DNA from 3 places in the Pseudomonas sp. S2_E02 genome. Region 1 is predicted to be linked to each of the others. Evidence: predicted binding sites of a transcription regulator. Region 1 holds the regulator's gene; each other region holds the start of a gene.
The links. Region 1 encodes FliA, which starts transcription of late flagellar genes. Its sites were predicted from a motif close to CTAAAGTTTNNNNNNNNNNNGCCGNTAA; they were not measured.
Positions count from the first base shown of each region.

Region 2: a site for FliA is predicted at 2,582-2,609, ahead of AB4O01_RS19345 (methyl-accepting chemotaxis protein). Genes of this name have one in related genera too.
Region 3: a site for FliA is predicted at 1,806-1,833, ahead of AB4O01_RS15765 (methyl-accepting chemotaxis protein). Genes of this name have one in related genera too.

Region 1 covers NZ_CP162761.1:6,341,095-6,346,201, reverse strand. Annotated here, with positions in the region: gene AB4O01_RS28505 (chemotaxis protein CheA) at 1-810, opposite strand, end outside; gene AB4O01_RS28500 (protein phosphatase CheZ) at 865-1,653, opposite strand; gene AB4O01_RS28495 (chemotaxis response regulator CheY) at 1,672-2,043, opposite strand; gene fliA (RNA polymerase sigma factor FliA) at 2,211-2,951, opposite strand; gene fleN (flagellar synthesis regulator FleN) at 2,948-3,778, opposite strand; gene flhF (flagellar biosynthesis protein FlhF) at 3,895-5,107, opposite strand, start outside.
Region 2 covers NZ_CP162761.1:4,283,462-4,288,568, forward strand. Annotated here, with positions in the region: gene AB4O01_RS19340 (aldose 1-epimerase family protein) at 1-279, opposite strand, end outside; gene AB4O01_RS19345 (methyl-accepting chemotaxis protein) at 499-2,475, opposite strand; gene AB4O01_RS19350 (LysR substrate-binding domain-containing protein) at 2,660-3,580, opposite strand; gene AB4O01_RS19355 (NorM family multidrug efflux MATE transporter) at 3,739-5,107, shown strand, end outside.
Region 3 covers NZ_CP162761.1:3,520,448-3,525,554, forward strand. Annotated here, with positions in the region: gene AB4O01_RS15760 (HvfA family oxazolone/thioamide-modified RiPP metallophore) at 1-43, shown strand, start outside; gene AB4O01_RS15765 (methyl-accepting chemotaxis protein) at 107-1,732, opposite strand; tRNA gene AB4O01_RS15770 (tRNA-Pro) at 1,897-1,973, opposite strand; tRNA gene AB4O01_RS15775 (tRNA-Lys) at 2,071-2,146, opposite strand; tRNA gene AB4O01_RS15780 (tRNA-Pro) at 2,152-2,228, opposite strand; tRNA gene AB4O01_RS15785 (tRNA-Asn) at 2,238-2,313, opposite strand; gene clpB (ATP-dependent chaperone ClpB) at 2,611-5,107, opposite strand, start outside.

The DNA of each region.
Region 1 (5,107 bases):
CGCAGCCGGTGCCGAGGCAATTGCTGATTCCAGTGCTTCAACGGCAAAGTTGCCCTTGCCATGCAGTTGATCGAGCAGGGCTTCGAATTCGTCGTCGGTGATATCCGAGCTGTCGCCCGCCGCCGGGGCTGCTGGAGCCGCTGCGGTCGGTGCCACGGCATCCGCCGCGAACTGGCCTTTGCCATGCAACTGATCGAGCAACGACTCGAACTCGGCGTCAGTGATTTCGTCGCTCGCGGCTTCAGCGGCCGTTTGCGCAGTTGCAACAGCGGCCGGGGCTTCAGCTTCAGCCTTGACGGCGTTCAGCGAGTCCAGCAGTTGTTCAAATTCGTTATCGGTGATGTCGCCCGACGCGTCGCCTTCGACGACCAGTTCTTCGATCATCTCGGCCACCGGCGATGCCGGGGCGGCATCCGCCGATTGCGGTTCGGCCAGACGCGCCAGGGCGGCCAGCAGTTCCGGGGTAGCGGCGGTGATCGGTGCACGCTCACGGACTTCGCTGAACATGCTGTTCACCGCGTCCAGTGCTTCGAGGACAACGTCCATCAGTTCTGCATCAACGCGACGCTCACCCTTGCGCAGGATGTCGAACACGTTTTCGGCGATGTGACAGCACTCCACCAGCTCGTTGAGCTGAAGGAAGCCGGCGCCCCCTTTTACAGTGTGGAAACCGCGAAAAATTGCGTTGAGCAGATCTGCGTCATCCGGACGGCTTTCCAGCTCGACCAGTTGTTCGGACAGTTGCTCAAGAATCTCGCCGGCCTCAACCAGGAAATCCTGAAGGATCTCTTCATCGGCGCCGAAGCTCATTAATGGGGTGCTCCTACAGGTCTAAAAACCCAAAAAACCTAAAATTCCACAACTCTAGAATCCGAGGCTGGATAACAAATCGTCCACATCGTCCTGACCGGACACAACGTCTTCTCGTTTATCGGCATGAATCTGCGGACCTTCACCCTGCGAGAGATGTTTTTGTGGATCTTTTTCTGCAAGCATCGCGGCGCGGTCATGTTCGATGCCCGCAAAGCGGTCGACCTGACTGGCCATGAGCACGAGTTTGAGCAAATTGCTTTCGACTTCGGTGACCAGTTGGGTCACACGCTTGATCACCTGACCGGTCAGGTCCTGGTAATCCTGGGCCAGCAGGATGTCGTTGAGATTGCTCGACACCGCACGGTTGTCCGTGCTGCTGCGTGACAGAAAACCGTCGACCCGGCGCGCCAGCTCGCGGAACTCTTCAGCCCCGACCTCGCGACGCATGAAGCGACCCCAATCGGCGCTCAAGGTCTGCGCTTCATCAGCCAGACTGTTGACCACCGGCGTGGCGCTTTCCACCAGATCCATGGTGCGGTTGGCCGCGGCTTCTGTCAGCTTGACCACATAGCCCAGGCGTTCGGTGGCGTCGGTGATTTGCGACACTTCCTCGGCCTGCGGCATGTTCGGATCGATCTGGAAGTTGACGATCGCACTGTGCAGTTCACGTGTGAGCTTGCCGACTTCCTGGTACAGGCCACGGTCACGGGTCTGATTGAGCTCATGGATCAGTTGCACAGCGTCGCCGAACCTGCCTTTTTCAAGGCTTTCGACCAGTTCGACCGCGTGTTTTTTCAGGGTCGACTCGAAATCGCCCTGTGAAGATTCGTTATGCTCCATAGCTCCCCCGCGCGTTCATCAGCCGATGCGTTCGAAAATCTTCTCGATTTTGTCTTTCAACGCCTGAGCCGTGAAAGGTTTGACTACGTAGCCGTTTACACCAGCCTGAGCGGCTTCAATGATCTGCTCGCGCTTGGCTTCTGCAGTCACCATCAGCACTGGCAAGTGCTTGAGTTTTTCATCGGCACGCACGTGACGCAGCAGGTCGATACCGGTCATGCCCGGCATGTTCCAGTCCGTTACCAGAAAGTCGATGCTTCCGCTGTTGAGCACTGGAATGGCAGTCACGCCATCATCCGCCTCGACAGTGTTGGTGAACCCCAGATCACGCAGCAGGTTCTTGATGATCCGCCGCATCGTTGAGAAGTCATCAACGATGAGGATTTTCATGTTCTTGTCCAATTCGACCTCCAAGCAGTCTTAAACGCGCCCAGCACCTGGACGCGCCATTTCAATCATTCCGGCGTAGCACTCGAAGACTGTCTGGAGCACAACAGAGCAAGACCGGTGCCGTTCATCACCGCACCAGCCTCGTTCGCAGTGTCCCCACACTGCCTTCAGCGCGCTCGCCACTCCCCCAAACGCCCCCGCAAACGGGCCGCGCACTGGCTGTGTAACTGGCTGACCCGCGATTCACTGACGCCAAGGACTTCACCGATCTCCTTGAGGTTCAGCTCTTCGTCGTAGTACAGCGCCAACACCAGTCGCTCACGCTCCGGCAAATTGGCAATCGCGTCCGCCAACGCTGCCTGGAAACGTTCATCTTCCAGATCGCGTGACGGCTCCATATGAGCACTCGCGCCATCCTCGTGCAGCCCTTCGTGTTCGCCGTCCTGCAACAGGTCGTCGAAACTGAACAGGCGACTGCCCAAGGTGTCATTCAAAATCCCGTAGTAATCGTCGAGACTCAATTGGAGTTCGGCCGCAACCTCGTGATCTTTAGCATCACGGCCGGTTTTAGCTTCAATTGAGCGAATCGCGTCGCTGACCATACGGGTATTGCGGTGAACCGAGCGTGGCGCCCAGTCCCCTTTGCGCACTTCGTCGAGCATCGCGCCGCGGATTCGTATGCCCGCGTACGTTTCGAAACTGGCGCCTTTGCTGGCGTCGTATTTGGTCGAGACTTCAAGCAGGCCGATCATCCCGGCCTGGATCAGGTCTTCGACCTGCACACTCGCCGGCAAGCGCGCCAGCAAGTGGTAGGCAATGCGTTTGACCAGTGGCGCGTAACGCTCGATCAACTCGTACTGCGCGTCACGTGCCGACTTCTTGTAGTAGTTCATACCGCTTGCGGTCATAGCACGGGCCCTGCCGTTTGCTGCACGAGGCGCTCGACGAAAAACTCAAGGTGGCCACGCGGGTTGGCGGGCAGCGGCCAGGTGTCGACCTTCTGCGCGATCGCCTTGAACGCCAGCGCGCACTTGGAACGCGGAAAGGCTTCGTACACCGCGCGCTGCTTCTGCACCGCTTTACGCACGCTTTCGTCGTAAGGCACGGCGCCGACGTATTGTAGGGCCACGTCAAGGAAGCGATCCGTGACCTTGGTCAACTTGGCGAACAGGTTGCGCCCTTCCTGCGGGCTCTGCGCCATGTTGGCGAGGACGCGGAAGCGGTTCATGCCGTAATCGCGGTTGAGCAGTTTGATCAGCGCGTAGGCGTCAGTGATCGAGGTCGGCTCATCGCAGACCACCAGCAACACTTCTTGCGCGGCGCGAACAAAACTGACTACCGAGTCACCAATACCCGCAGCGGTATCGATCACCAGTACATCGAGATTGTCACCGATGTCGCTGAACGCCTGAATCAGGCCGGCATGTTGCGCCGGGCTCAGGTGCACCATGCTCTGGGTGCCGGACGCCGCCGGCACGATGCGAATGCCACCAGGGCCTTGCAACAGCACGTCGCGCAGCTCGCACCGGCCTTCGATGACGTCGGCCAGCGTGCGTTTAGGGGTCAGCCCCAACAATACGTCAACGTTCGCCAGACCCAGGTCGGCGTCCAGCAGCATGACCCGACGGCCAAGCTCTGCCAGCGCCAGCGACAAGTTCACTGACACGTTAGTCTTGCCGACGCCACCTTTGCCGCCGGTCACCGCGATCACCTGTACGGGATGCATGCTGCCCATGTTATTTCTTTACCTTGTCTTGCATAGACGGAGGCCACATTACTGGCTGCGCGTTCACAACCGGAACAATGCATGGCAGACCATCGATGTAGGTACAAAAACTGTTCATGAATACCTCAGCCTACCTGCTTGGTCGGGCTGTGATAGATATCAGCGAACATGTCAGCCATGGCTTCTTCGCTGGGTTCTTCCTGCATTTGCACGCTGACGGCGCGGCTGACCAGTTGATGACGGCGCGGCAGATGCAAATCATCCGGAATCCGTGGGCCATCGGTCAGGTACGCGACCGGCAATTCATGACTGATCGCCAGGCTCAACACTTCGCCAAGGCTGGCCGTTTCATCCAGTTTAGTCAGGATGCAGCCGGCAAGCCCGCAACGCTTGTAACTGTGATAAGCGGCGGTTAGAACCTGTTTCTGGCTGGTGGTTGCCAAGACCAGATAATTTTTTGAACGAATGCCACGCCCGGCCAGACTTTCCAGCTGCATGCGCAGGGCCGGATCGCTGGCTTGCAGGCCGGCAGTATCGATCAATACCACGCGTTTGCGCAGCAGTGGATCCAGCGCTTGCACCAGCGATTGGCCCGGATCGACATGGGTCACTGGCACATTGAGAATGCGGCCCAGCGTCTTCAGTTGTTCCTGAGCGCCGATACGGAAACTGTCCATGCTCACCAGCGCGACATTCTGCGCGCCGTATTTCAGCACATAACGCGCGGCCAGCTTGGCGAGTGTAGTGGTCTTGCCCATGCCGGCAGGACCGACCATGGCAATGATACCGCCCTCTTCCAGTGGCTCGACTTCCGGTACGGCAATCATCCGGGCCAGATGCGCGAGCAGCATGCGCCAAGCCTGACGCGGTTCTTCGATATCAGTGATCATCGCCAGCAGATCGCGCGACAACGGGCCGGACAGGCCGATACGTTGCAGACGGCGATACAGGTTGGCTTGCGCCGGACGGCTGCCTTGCAGCTGATTCCAGGCCAGGGTGCCGAGCTGAACTTCCATCAGCTCGCGCAGGCTGTTCAATTCAAAGCGCATCGAATCCAGTGCACGCGGATCGATACCACCGGAGGACTGCGCAGGTGCCGGGGCCGGACGCGCCGGAGCGGCGTAAGTCGGCTCGGTCAGCGGTTCAGCGGCGGTCAGCGGCAGGCCGGCGGTCAACGGCAGCCCGGCGAAAATCTGGCGATTGCTATTGCCATCGGCTTCGCCACGCAGGCTCAACTCGGCCTGAGCGGTGACGATGCGCGACTGGGTCTTGCGCAGTTCGTCCTCGAGCTCCATGTTCGGAACCCGTGGCGCCAGCGCCGACAATTTGTAATCCAGT
Region 2 (5,107 bases), 2.1 Mb from region 1:
GACAGAAGCCTGCAAGACGTTCATGCCTCGGGTGGGCACCACCGAGAGTTTCATTGTGCCGTTATCGATATCAACAATGCTGACGCCTTCCTGCCGCCCACCGTGCAAGGTACGCAGGCTCACGGAGAAGGGTTTGGCGGTTTTCACGCCGAGCTGCTCACTGGTGATGGTCCAGTTTTGCGCGGGCTTGTTGGTATCGAGAAGGACGTAATCCCAAGCCATGGCGTGGGAAGCAGCAGAGAATGCGCCGAGGGCGACGGCGAGTTTGAGCGGGGTCATGGCAGCAGCCTTTATTGGAGTTGTGCCATTTTTATAGCGCTGCGGAAACGTTTCAGCAAGTGTAGCGGAGCTTGCGATCGTGTGATTTATCAAGAATTGGCATGGATGCATTCGCGAGCAAGCTCGCTCCCACAAGGTTTTCGGGTGTTCACACAATTTGTGAGCTACCCCGGAAAATGTGGGAGCGAGCTTGCTCGCGAAAGCTATATCAAGGCTGTATCAACGGAAGCGATCAACCTCGGAACGCAAATCCGCCGCCAGTTTCTCCAGCTCTTTAGCCGTCACCGCCAGGTTCGACACAACCTCACGCTGCTCACTGTTGGCCAGCGCAATGCTCTGCAAATTGCTGCTCAACAACGTCGCGGTGCTGCTCTGCTCCTGAGTGGCCGTGGTAATCGCGGCAAACTGCTGTCCCGCCGAACGGCTCTGTTCATCGATTCGCGCCAGCGCCGACGCCACGTTGGCGTTGCGCGACAAGCCTTCCTGCATCAGCACATTGCCCTGCTCCATGGTGCTGATCGCGTTGCCGGTTTCCTGCTGGATGCTGTGGATCATGCTGGAAATTTCATCAGTCGCCTGACGAGTACGCGAGGCCAGGCTGCGCACCTCATCGGCCACCACAGCAAAGCCACGACCCTGCTCACCGGCACGGGCAGCTTCGATTGCTGCGTTAAGTGCCAGAAGGTTGGTCTGCTCGGCGATCGAGGTGATCACACCCACGATGCCGCCGATCTCCTGCGAGCGCTGGCCAAGGGTGTTGATCACCGTCGCAGTGCTATTCAGGGCGCCAGCGATTTGCTCCAGCGAGGACGACGCTTCTTCCATCGAGCTGCGGCCAATCTGCGTTTGCTGGGCATTTTCCTGCGCCAGACGCTGGGTCGCGCCCATGTTGTCGGCGATGTTCAACGACGTCGCACTGAACTCTTCCACCGCGCCGGCCATGCTGGTGATTTCGCCAGATTGTTGCTCCATGCCTTCATACGCACCACCGGACAAACCGGACAGGGCCTGGGCACGGCTATTGACCTCTTCCGAAGAGCGGCGGATGTGCTCGACCATGGTCGACAGCGCCTGGCTCATCTGGTTGAACGCGCGCGACAACTGACCGATTTCATCGTTGCTCGATACGTTCAGGCGAACGCTCAGATCACCGGCGCCCAAGGCCTCGGCCTGACGCACCAGATCCCCCAGAGGCGCCAGTTTGCTGCGCAGCAGCCAGACCACAGATCCGACCGCCAGCAGCATCGCCAACAGACTGCCAATGGCCAGTTGCGTACCCACGCTCCAGGTCACCGCGCGGATCTCGGCTTTCGGCATGCTCGCCACGACCGACCATGGCCCGCCATCGAACGGCACGGCAATGCTGTAGAAATCTTCCGAGGTGTCGCTCCAGAACTCACCCTTGCCCGGCTTTGCAGCCAAACCTTTGATCACCGGAACGGCTTGGTCCAGCGCCTGCACCCCCGCCGGCGCGACCAGCCATTTGTTTTGCTCGTCGAGCAACGCCAGCGAACCGCTCTGGCCAATGCGGAAGCGCTTGAGGTTATCGAACTGGATGTTCTGCGCGTCGGTGTAATCGAAGCCGACGAACAGCACCGCAATCACCTTGCCGCTGCCATCGCGCACCGGGGTGTATTGGGTCATGTAGGAGCGATCGAACAGCAAGGCGCGACCGACGTAACCCTGCCCCGCCATCAACTTCGCGTAGGCCGGGTGCGCGTGATCGAGCAAGGTGCCGATGGCACGGGTGCCATCCTGTTTGGTCAGCGAAGTGCTGACGCGGATGAAGTCTTCGCCGCTGCGCACGAACAGTGTGGCGACGCCGGCGGTCATCTGCTTGAACTCGTCGACTTCCTTGAAGTTGTTGTTCAGCACTTCGCTGCCCAGATGCAGACCCGGGGTCTGGGTGCCGGCAACATTCACCGGCTCACTCGGGTGAATGCTCAGACCTGCGCTAAAGCGCTTCTCGAACAGCCCGCTCAGGCGCTGGGTGCTTTCACGCAGCGTGCCGTGGAAGGTGCTCAGTTGGTCGGCCAGCAGCCGCGCCTCACTGGCCAGATGCTCTTCACGAGTGGCGAGGTTGGCGGAGTCCAGCGAACGCAAGGCGAACACCGTACTGCCACTGATAACTATCGCCAGTATTACAGCGAGCGCGAGGCCCAGCTGCGAGGCGATCCGAGCGCGAGGTTGAGACATGGACAGCTCCTGGCCGAGCCACGGGATCCTCCTTGATCTCGACTCGGAAATTTTTCTGGTTGTGGGGGTGAATCGTGGATACCGGCACGACGGTTCCACAAGCACGTATTCGGCGGTGGATCCAAATACTTGAGCGGAAAACAAGGTTATGGCACAAGGCCGGCATTGTGGCGGCTCTAACGTTTCAGCTCAAGCGCACGACCGCCGGCAACTCCATGGCGCGGACTTCGCTTTGCAGAAAGTCGCTGAGACGGCGCAAACGTTCACCTCCCGGGCGGGTCTTTGGCCACACAAGGTAGTAATTCAAGCCGCTGGCGACCGCGGTTGGCCACGGCAGGCTCAGCCTTCCCTGCGCCACATCTTCGGCGACCATTAACAGGTCGCCCATCGACACACCGTACCCGCGCGCCGCCGCGATCATGCCCAATTCGAGGGTATCGAACACTTGCCCACCCTTGAGTGACACCTGATCGGACAGCCCCATGTGTTCCAGCCAACTGCGCCAATCGCGACGGTCCGGTGTCGGGTGAAGTAATTCGGTGCAAGCCAGTCGAGCCAGATCCCACGGCTGATCATTCAGCAGGTTCGGCGCCCCCACCGGAATCAGCTCTTCGGGAAACAATAAACTCGCCTCCCAATCCGGCGGAAAATGCCCGTCACTCAACAAAACAGCGCAGTCGAAAGGCTCATCGTTGAAATCCACCGAATCGACGTCCATCCACGCACTGGTCAGTTGCACTTCGTTGCCAGGCTGCAAATGGCGGAAGCGACTCAGGCGCGCGAGCAACCAGCGCATGGTCAGGGTCGAGGGCGCTTTCATGCGCAAAATGTCGTCCTCGGCACGCAAGGTATTGCAGGCCCGCTCCAGCGCACTGAAGCCTTCGCGGATCCCGGGCAGCAGCAACCGCGCCGCTTCGGTCAGTTGCAGATTGCGCCCGCTGCGATGAAACAGCCGACAGGCGAAGTGATCTTCGAGGGTCCGAATATGCCGACTTACCGCACTCTGGGTGATCGACAATTCCTCGGCAGCCCGGGTGAACGAACTATGTCGCGCCGCCGCTTCAAATGCGCGCAGGGCATACAAGGGAGGAAGACGACGAGACATGCAGAAAGCTCCGATAGCGGGATAAAGCCAATCTTAAACCGTTTACCTAGGATGAGTTTTAATCATGCCACCCATCCTTTTTATCCCTTTGTGCAAAGCCCGCCAAGCGCCGAGAATCGACGGTCTCCTGTTCCCTCTGAAATTGAGTGGTGATGACCATGCAGCATCCTGTGCGTACCGAACTCTGGGCCATTCTGCGGCTGGCAGGGCCGTTGATTGCTTCACAGTTGGCGCACATGTTGATGGTGCTGACTGACACGTTGATGATGGCGCGCCTGAGTCCTGAAGCGCTCGCGGGCGGCGGTCTCGGTGCGGCGACTTACTCGTTCGTGTCGATTTTCTGCATCGGCGTGATTGCAGCGGTCGGCACATTGGTGGCGATTCGCAAGGGCGCCGGCGACATCATTGGCGCTGCGCGTCTGACCCAGGCCGGGTTGTGGCTGGCGTGGCTGATGGCGCTGGGCGCCGGGTTGCTGCTGTGGAACCTGAAACCGGTGTTGCTGCTGTTCGGCCAGACCGAAACCAACGTCAACGCGGCCGGGCAATTCCTGATTGCCCTGCCCTTCGCCCTGCCCGGCTACCTCAGTTTCATGGCCCTGCGCGGTTTCACCAGTGCAATCGGCCGGGCGACACCGGTGATGGTCATCAGCCTGGCCGGCACGGTGGCGAATTTCCTGCTCAATTACGCGCTGATCACCGGCATGTTCGGTCTGCCGAAAATGGGCCTGACGGGCATCGGCCTGGTCACAGCGATTGTCGCCAATTGCATGGCGTTGGCGCTGGCCTGGCATATTCGCCGGCATCCGGCCTATGACGCTTATCCATTGCGCGAAGGCTTGTCGCGACCCAACCGACAGTACCTGAAAGAGCTGTGGCGCCTCGGCCTGCCAATCGGCGGCACCTACGCGGTGGAAGTCGGTTTGTTCGCCTTCGCGGCGCTGTGCATGGGCACCATGGGCAGCACGCAATTGGGCGCGCACCAGATTGCCCTGCAAATTGTCTCGGTGGCATTCATGGTGCCGGCGGGGATGTCGTACGCGATCACCATGCGCGTCGGCCAGCATTACGGCGCCGGGCAACTGAGTGATGCGCGGATGTCCGGACGGGTCGGGATCGTCTTCGGCGCCGTGGTGATGCTGGGTTTCGCCATGGTGTTCTGGCTGTTGCCGAACCAGTTGGTCGGGTTGTTCCTCGATCACAATGATCCGGCGTTTGCCGAGGTGATTCGCCTGGCGGTGAGCCTGCTGGCAGTGGCGGCGTGGTTCGAGCTGTTCGACGGCACGCAGACGATTGCCATGGGCTGCATTCGTGGCCTCAAGGATGCAAAGACCACGTTTCTGGTCGGGCTCGCTTGCTATTGGCTGATTGGCGCACCGGCGGCATGGTGGATGGCGTTCCATTTGAACTGGGGGCCGACGGGTGTCTGGTGGGGATTGGCGCTGGGCCTGGCGTGTGCGGCGGTGAGTTTGACGCTGGCGTTTGAATGGAAGATGAAGCGGATGATTCGGCTGGAGCCGCAATCTCGGG
Region 3 (5,107 bases), 2.8 Mb from region 1:
GAAAGGCCTGTTCGAACACCTGAAAGACCAAGACGGCGCCTGATCGACAATAAAAAACAAGCCGCGCTTCTCCTGAAAGAAACGCGGCTTTTTTACGTCTGCCCGTTTACAACTGGAAGCGCCGTACCATGCCCTGCAAGGCATTGGCCAGTTGCGACAACTCATGGCTGGACGCGCTGGTCTGGTCAGCGCCTGCGGCAGAACGTAACGATAAATCACGAATATTCACCAGGTTGCGATCCACTTCCCGGGCTACTTGCGCTTGTTCTTCAGCTGCGCTGGCGATCACCAGATTGCGCTCATGGATCTCATGCACCGACGCGGTAATGGTTTGCAGCGCCTCACCGGCACGCTCAGCCAAGGCCAGTGTGGTCGTCGCCCGCGCGGTACTGGCCTGCATCGAATCCAGCGCCAGGCTCGAACCGCTGCGCATGCCCTGGACCATCTGCTCGATCTCCTGCGTCGATTGCTGCGTGCGATAGGCCAGCGCGCGTACTTCATCGGCGACTACGGCAAAGCCTCGCCCGCTCTCACCGGCCCGCGCCGCTTCAATCGCCGCGTTGAGCGCCAGCAAATTGGTCTGCTCGGCAATCGCCCGAATCACGTCGAGCACTTTGCCGATGTCCTGCGATTGATTGGCCAGTGATTGCACCAACTCACCGGTCTGTTGCACATCGCTGGCCAGTGCATTGATGGCCGTGGCGGTCTCACTGACGCGCACCTGACCCAGATGCGCCGACTCGCTGGATTGACGGGTCGCGTCAGAAGTCGACACCGCATTGCGTGCGACCTCTTCCACTGCGGCCGTCATCTGGTTGACGGCCGTCGCGGCTTGTTCGATTTCGTTGTTCTGCTGTTGCAGTCCCTGGGTGCTGTCGAGCGTCACCGCATTGAGTTCATCGGCAGCGGTCGCCAGTTGCGTCGCCGAACCGCTGATGCCTTGCAGCGTCTCGCGCAGGTTCTGCTGCATGGTCGCCAACGCTTTGAGCAAGCGACTGACTTCATCGTTGCCATGGGTTTCGATCGGCCGGGTCAGATCCCCCTGCGCGACACTTTCTGCTGCGCTCACGGCGCTGCTGAGCGGACGAACGATACTGCGGGTGAGCATCATCGCCAGTGCCACCGTGGCCAGCGCGGCCAACGCAATAAACAAACTGACAATCGTGCGCGAGTTTTCATAGTGCGCAGCGGACTTCTGGCTTTCGGCGGCGACCTGTTTGGCGAACAGATTCGCCAGGTCGTTGAGTTGTTTGCCGGAGCCATCGACAACGGTTTTCATGTCGACCAGCAACAACCTGGTCAACTCATCACGCTTGCCTTGCTCGGCGAGGGCGAAGGATTGAGCGATACCATTGCGGTACGCGGCGAAGGTCTTTTTGAATTGGTCGTATAGCTGCTGGCCCTCCGGGGTGTCGACCAGTTTGTCGTAGGCGGCGATTTTCTCGCTCAGCTCTTTGTCGCGGGTGTCCATCTGGCTGCGGTAGGTGGCGATATTGTTCGCGTCCTGATCCAGCGCCATACGCAACGAGATGGTGCGGATGCGCAGCATGATCTCGCGGATCTCGTCGCCGCCACGAATGCTCGGCAGCCACTGGTTTTCTACTGCGACTTCACTATCGCGAATGCTCGACATCTGCCCCAGCGCAAACACGCCGAGCAAGGCTACCAACACCGCGATCAGGGCGAACCCCAGGGCTGCCCGGGGAGCAATATTCAACTGACGAAGCAACATGACGAACGCCCTTATTCTTGTATTGGCCAGATTCAAGGGGCGAAAGCCATGGCAGTCCCCTCGTGTTAGCGGGCTATCGGCAGGTTGTATGATGACCTGAAGGGGAAATGAGTTTTTGTCGGACAAAAAAATCCCCGTATCTTTCGATACGAGGATTTTTAATATGGTCGGGGTAAGGGGATTCGAACTCCTGACATCCTGCTCCCAAAGCAGGCGCGCTACCGGACTGCGCTATACCCCGGTAAAAAAAAGGCGACCTTTCAAAGATCGCCTTCTTCGATCAGCGCTTTTGGCCTCTGATCTTAAGATTCGATCCCAGCGCAAACTGGTTTCAAAAATGGTGGGTCGTGTGGGATTCGAACCTACGACCAATTGGTTAAAAGCCAACTGCTCTACCAACTGAGCTAACGACCCAAAAATGGTCGGGGTAAGGGGATTCGAACTCCTGACATCCTGCTCCCAAAGCAGGCGCGCTACCGGACTGCGCTATACCCCGGTTTGAAATTGGCTCCGTGACCAGGACTCGAACCTGGGACCCAATGATTAACAGTCATTTGCTCTACCGACTGAGCTATCACGGAACTACATATTTCAATTTACAACGGTGAAACTTACTGCATCTAGCCACTCGTTCGCATCGCTGCGTTCGTGTGTCTGAGGCGCGCTATTCTACAACCTAGAACACCTCTGTCAACCCCCTAAATTGCTTTCAAGTTAATGATTTGCAACTTATTTCAGATTTCAACTCAGTGAGCTGAGACCGTCTTGGCGACTGACTGCGGGGCGCACTTTACAAGCCTTTTCCTTTGAGTTCAACAGCCTAACGAAAAAAAAGGCCCCACAATGTGGGGCCCTCGTTTTTTCATTGGCGCTCAGGCTTAGTTGAAAACGATTTCGTCGTTCTCGACAGTGCCGGTTGCCGTGTCGCCCGGCATGAAGTGACCCGAGAGGATCAACTGCGCCAGCGGGTTTTCGATCCAGCGCTGAATTGCCCGTTTCAAAGGACGTGCGCCATACACCGGGTCGTAGCCAACGGCGATCAACTTGTCCATCGCCTCTGGACTGAGTTCCAGCTTCAGCTCGCGCTCGGCCAGACGGCTGCGCAGACGGCCCAACTGGATCTCGGTAATGCCCGCGATCTGATCCCGCGCCAAAGGCTCGAAGATCACCACTTCGTCGACCCGGTTGATGAACTCCGGACGGAAGTGCGACGTCAGCGCATCCATGACTGCAGCACGTTGAGCCTCACGATCACCGACCAGTTCCTGGATCTGTACCGACCCCAGGTTCGAAGTCATGACGATCACGGTGTTGCGGAAATCCACCGTACGGCCATGGCTGTCGGTCAGGCGACCATCCTCGAGCACTTGCAGCAAGATGTTGAACACATCCGGGTGCGCCTTCTCGACTTCGTCCAGCAGGATCACCGAATAAGGCTTGCGACGCACCGCCTCGGTCAGGTAACCACCCTCTTCGTAGCCGACGTATCCCGGTGGTGCACCGATCAGGCGAGCCACGGAATGTTTCTCCATGAACTCGGACATGTCGATCCGCACCATCGCCTCTTCCGTATCAAAGAGGAATTCGGCCAGCGCCTTGCACAGCTCGGTTTTACCGACACCGGTCGGGCCGAGGAACATGAACGAGCCGCTCGGACGATTCGGGTCGGACAACCCGGCGCGCGAACGGCGTACCGCGTTGGCGACGGCGACCACGGCCTCTTCCTGACCGATGACCCGTTTGTGCAACAGGCTTTCCATCTTCATCAGCTTGTCGCGCTCGCCTTCGAGCATTTTCGACACCGGGATGCCGGTCCACTTCGACACAACTTCAGCGATTTCTTCTTCAGTCACCTTGCTGCGCAGCAACTGGTTTTCGCTCTTGCCGTGCTGGTCGACCATTTGCAGGCTGCGTTCCAGATCCGGGATCACCCCGTACTGCAATTCAGCCATACGGTTGAGGTCACCTTTACGGCGCGCGGCTTCCAGTTCCTGCCGCGACTGCTCGATCTTCTGCTGAATCTGCGCAGAACCCTGCACCTCGGCTTTTTCCGAGTTCCAGATTTCTTCCAGATCGGAATACTCGCGTTCGAGGCGGACGATTTCTTCCTGGAGTTTCTCCAGACGTTTCATCGCCGCTTCGTCGCTTTCTTTCTTCAGCGCCTGGGATTCCACCTTCAACTGAATCAGGCGACGTTCCAGACGATCGAGCACTTCCGGTTTGGAGTCGATTTCCATGCGGATGCGACTAGCGGCCTCGTCGATCAGATCGATGGCCTTGTCCGGCAACTGCCGGTCAGTGATGTAGCGATGGCTGAGCTTGGCCGCGGCGATGATCGCGCCGTCGGTGATTGCCACCTTGTGGTGAACCTCGTAACGCTCTTTAAGGCCACGCAGGATGGCAATGGTGTCTTCTTCGCTCGGCTCATCCACCAGAACTTTCTGGAAGCGTCGCTCAAGCGCCGCATCCTTCTCTATATATTGGCGGTACTCGTTGAGCGTGGTCGCGCCAACGCAGTGCAACTCACCGCGAGCCAGCGCAGGCTTGAGCATGTTGCCGGCATCCATCGAACCTTCGCCTTTACCGGCGCCGACCATGGTATGCAGTTCGTCGATAAACAGAATGATCTGCCCTTCCTGCTTCGACAGTTCGTTGAGCAACGATTTCAGGCGCTCTTCGAACTCACCGCGATACTTGGCACCGGCAATCAGCGCGCCCATGTCCAGCGAGAGCAGACGCTTGCCTTTGAGGCCGTCCGGCACTTCGCCGTTGATGATGCGCTGGGCCAGGCCTTCGGCGATGGCGGTTTTGCCCACGCCTGGCTCACCGATCAACACCGGGTTGTTCTTGGTGCGGCGTTGCAGAACCTGAATGGTGCGGCGAATTTCGTCGTCACGACCGATCACCGGATCGAGCTTGCCATCTTCGGCGCGCTTGGTCAGGTCAACGGTGTACTTATCCAGTGCCTGCCGCGACTCTTCGTGGTTGGCGTCGTTTACCGCTTCGCCGCCACGCAGGTTGTTGATCGCGTTTTCCAGGGCTTTCTTGCTCACGCCCTGGCCGAGCAGCAACTTGCCGAGCTTGCTGTTCTCGTCCATCGCAGCGAGCAGCACCAGTTCGCTGGAAATGAACTGGTCGCCCTTCTGCTGGGCCAGACGGTCAGCCTGATTGAGCAGGCGCGCCAGATCCTGCGACATGTTGACGTCGCCGGTCGGGTTCTGGATTTTCGGTAATTGGTCGAGCTCTTTGGTCAGCTCTTTACGCAAGCTGTTGACGTCGAAGCCCACCTGCATCAGCAGAGGCTTGATCGAACCACCCTGCTGCTCAAGCATGGCTTGCATCAAGTGCGCCGGCTCAATCGCCGGATGATCGTGG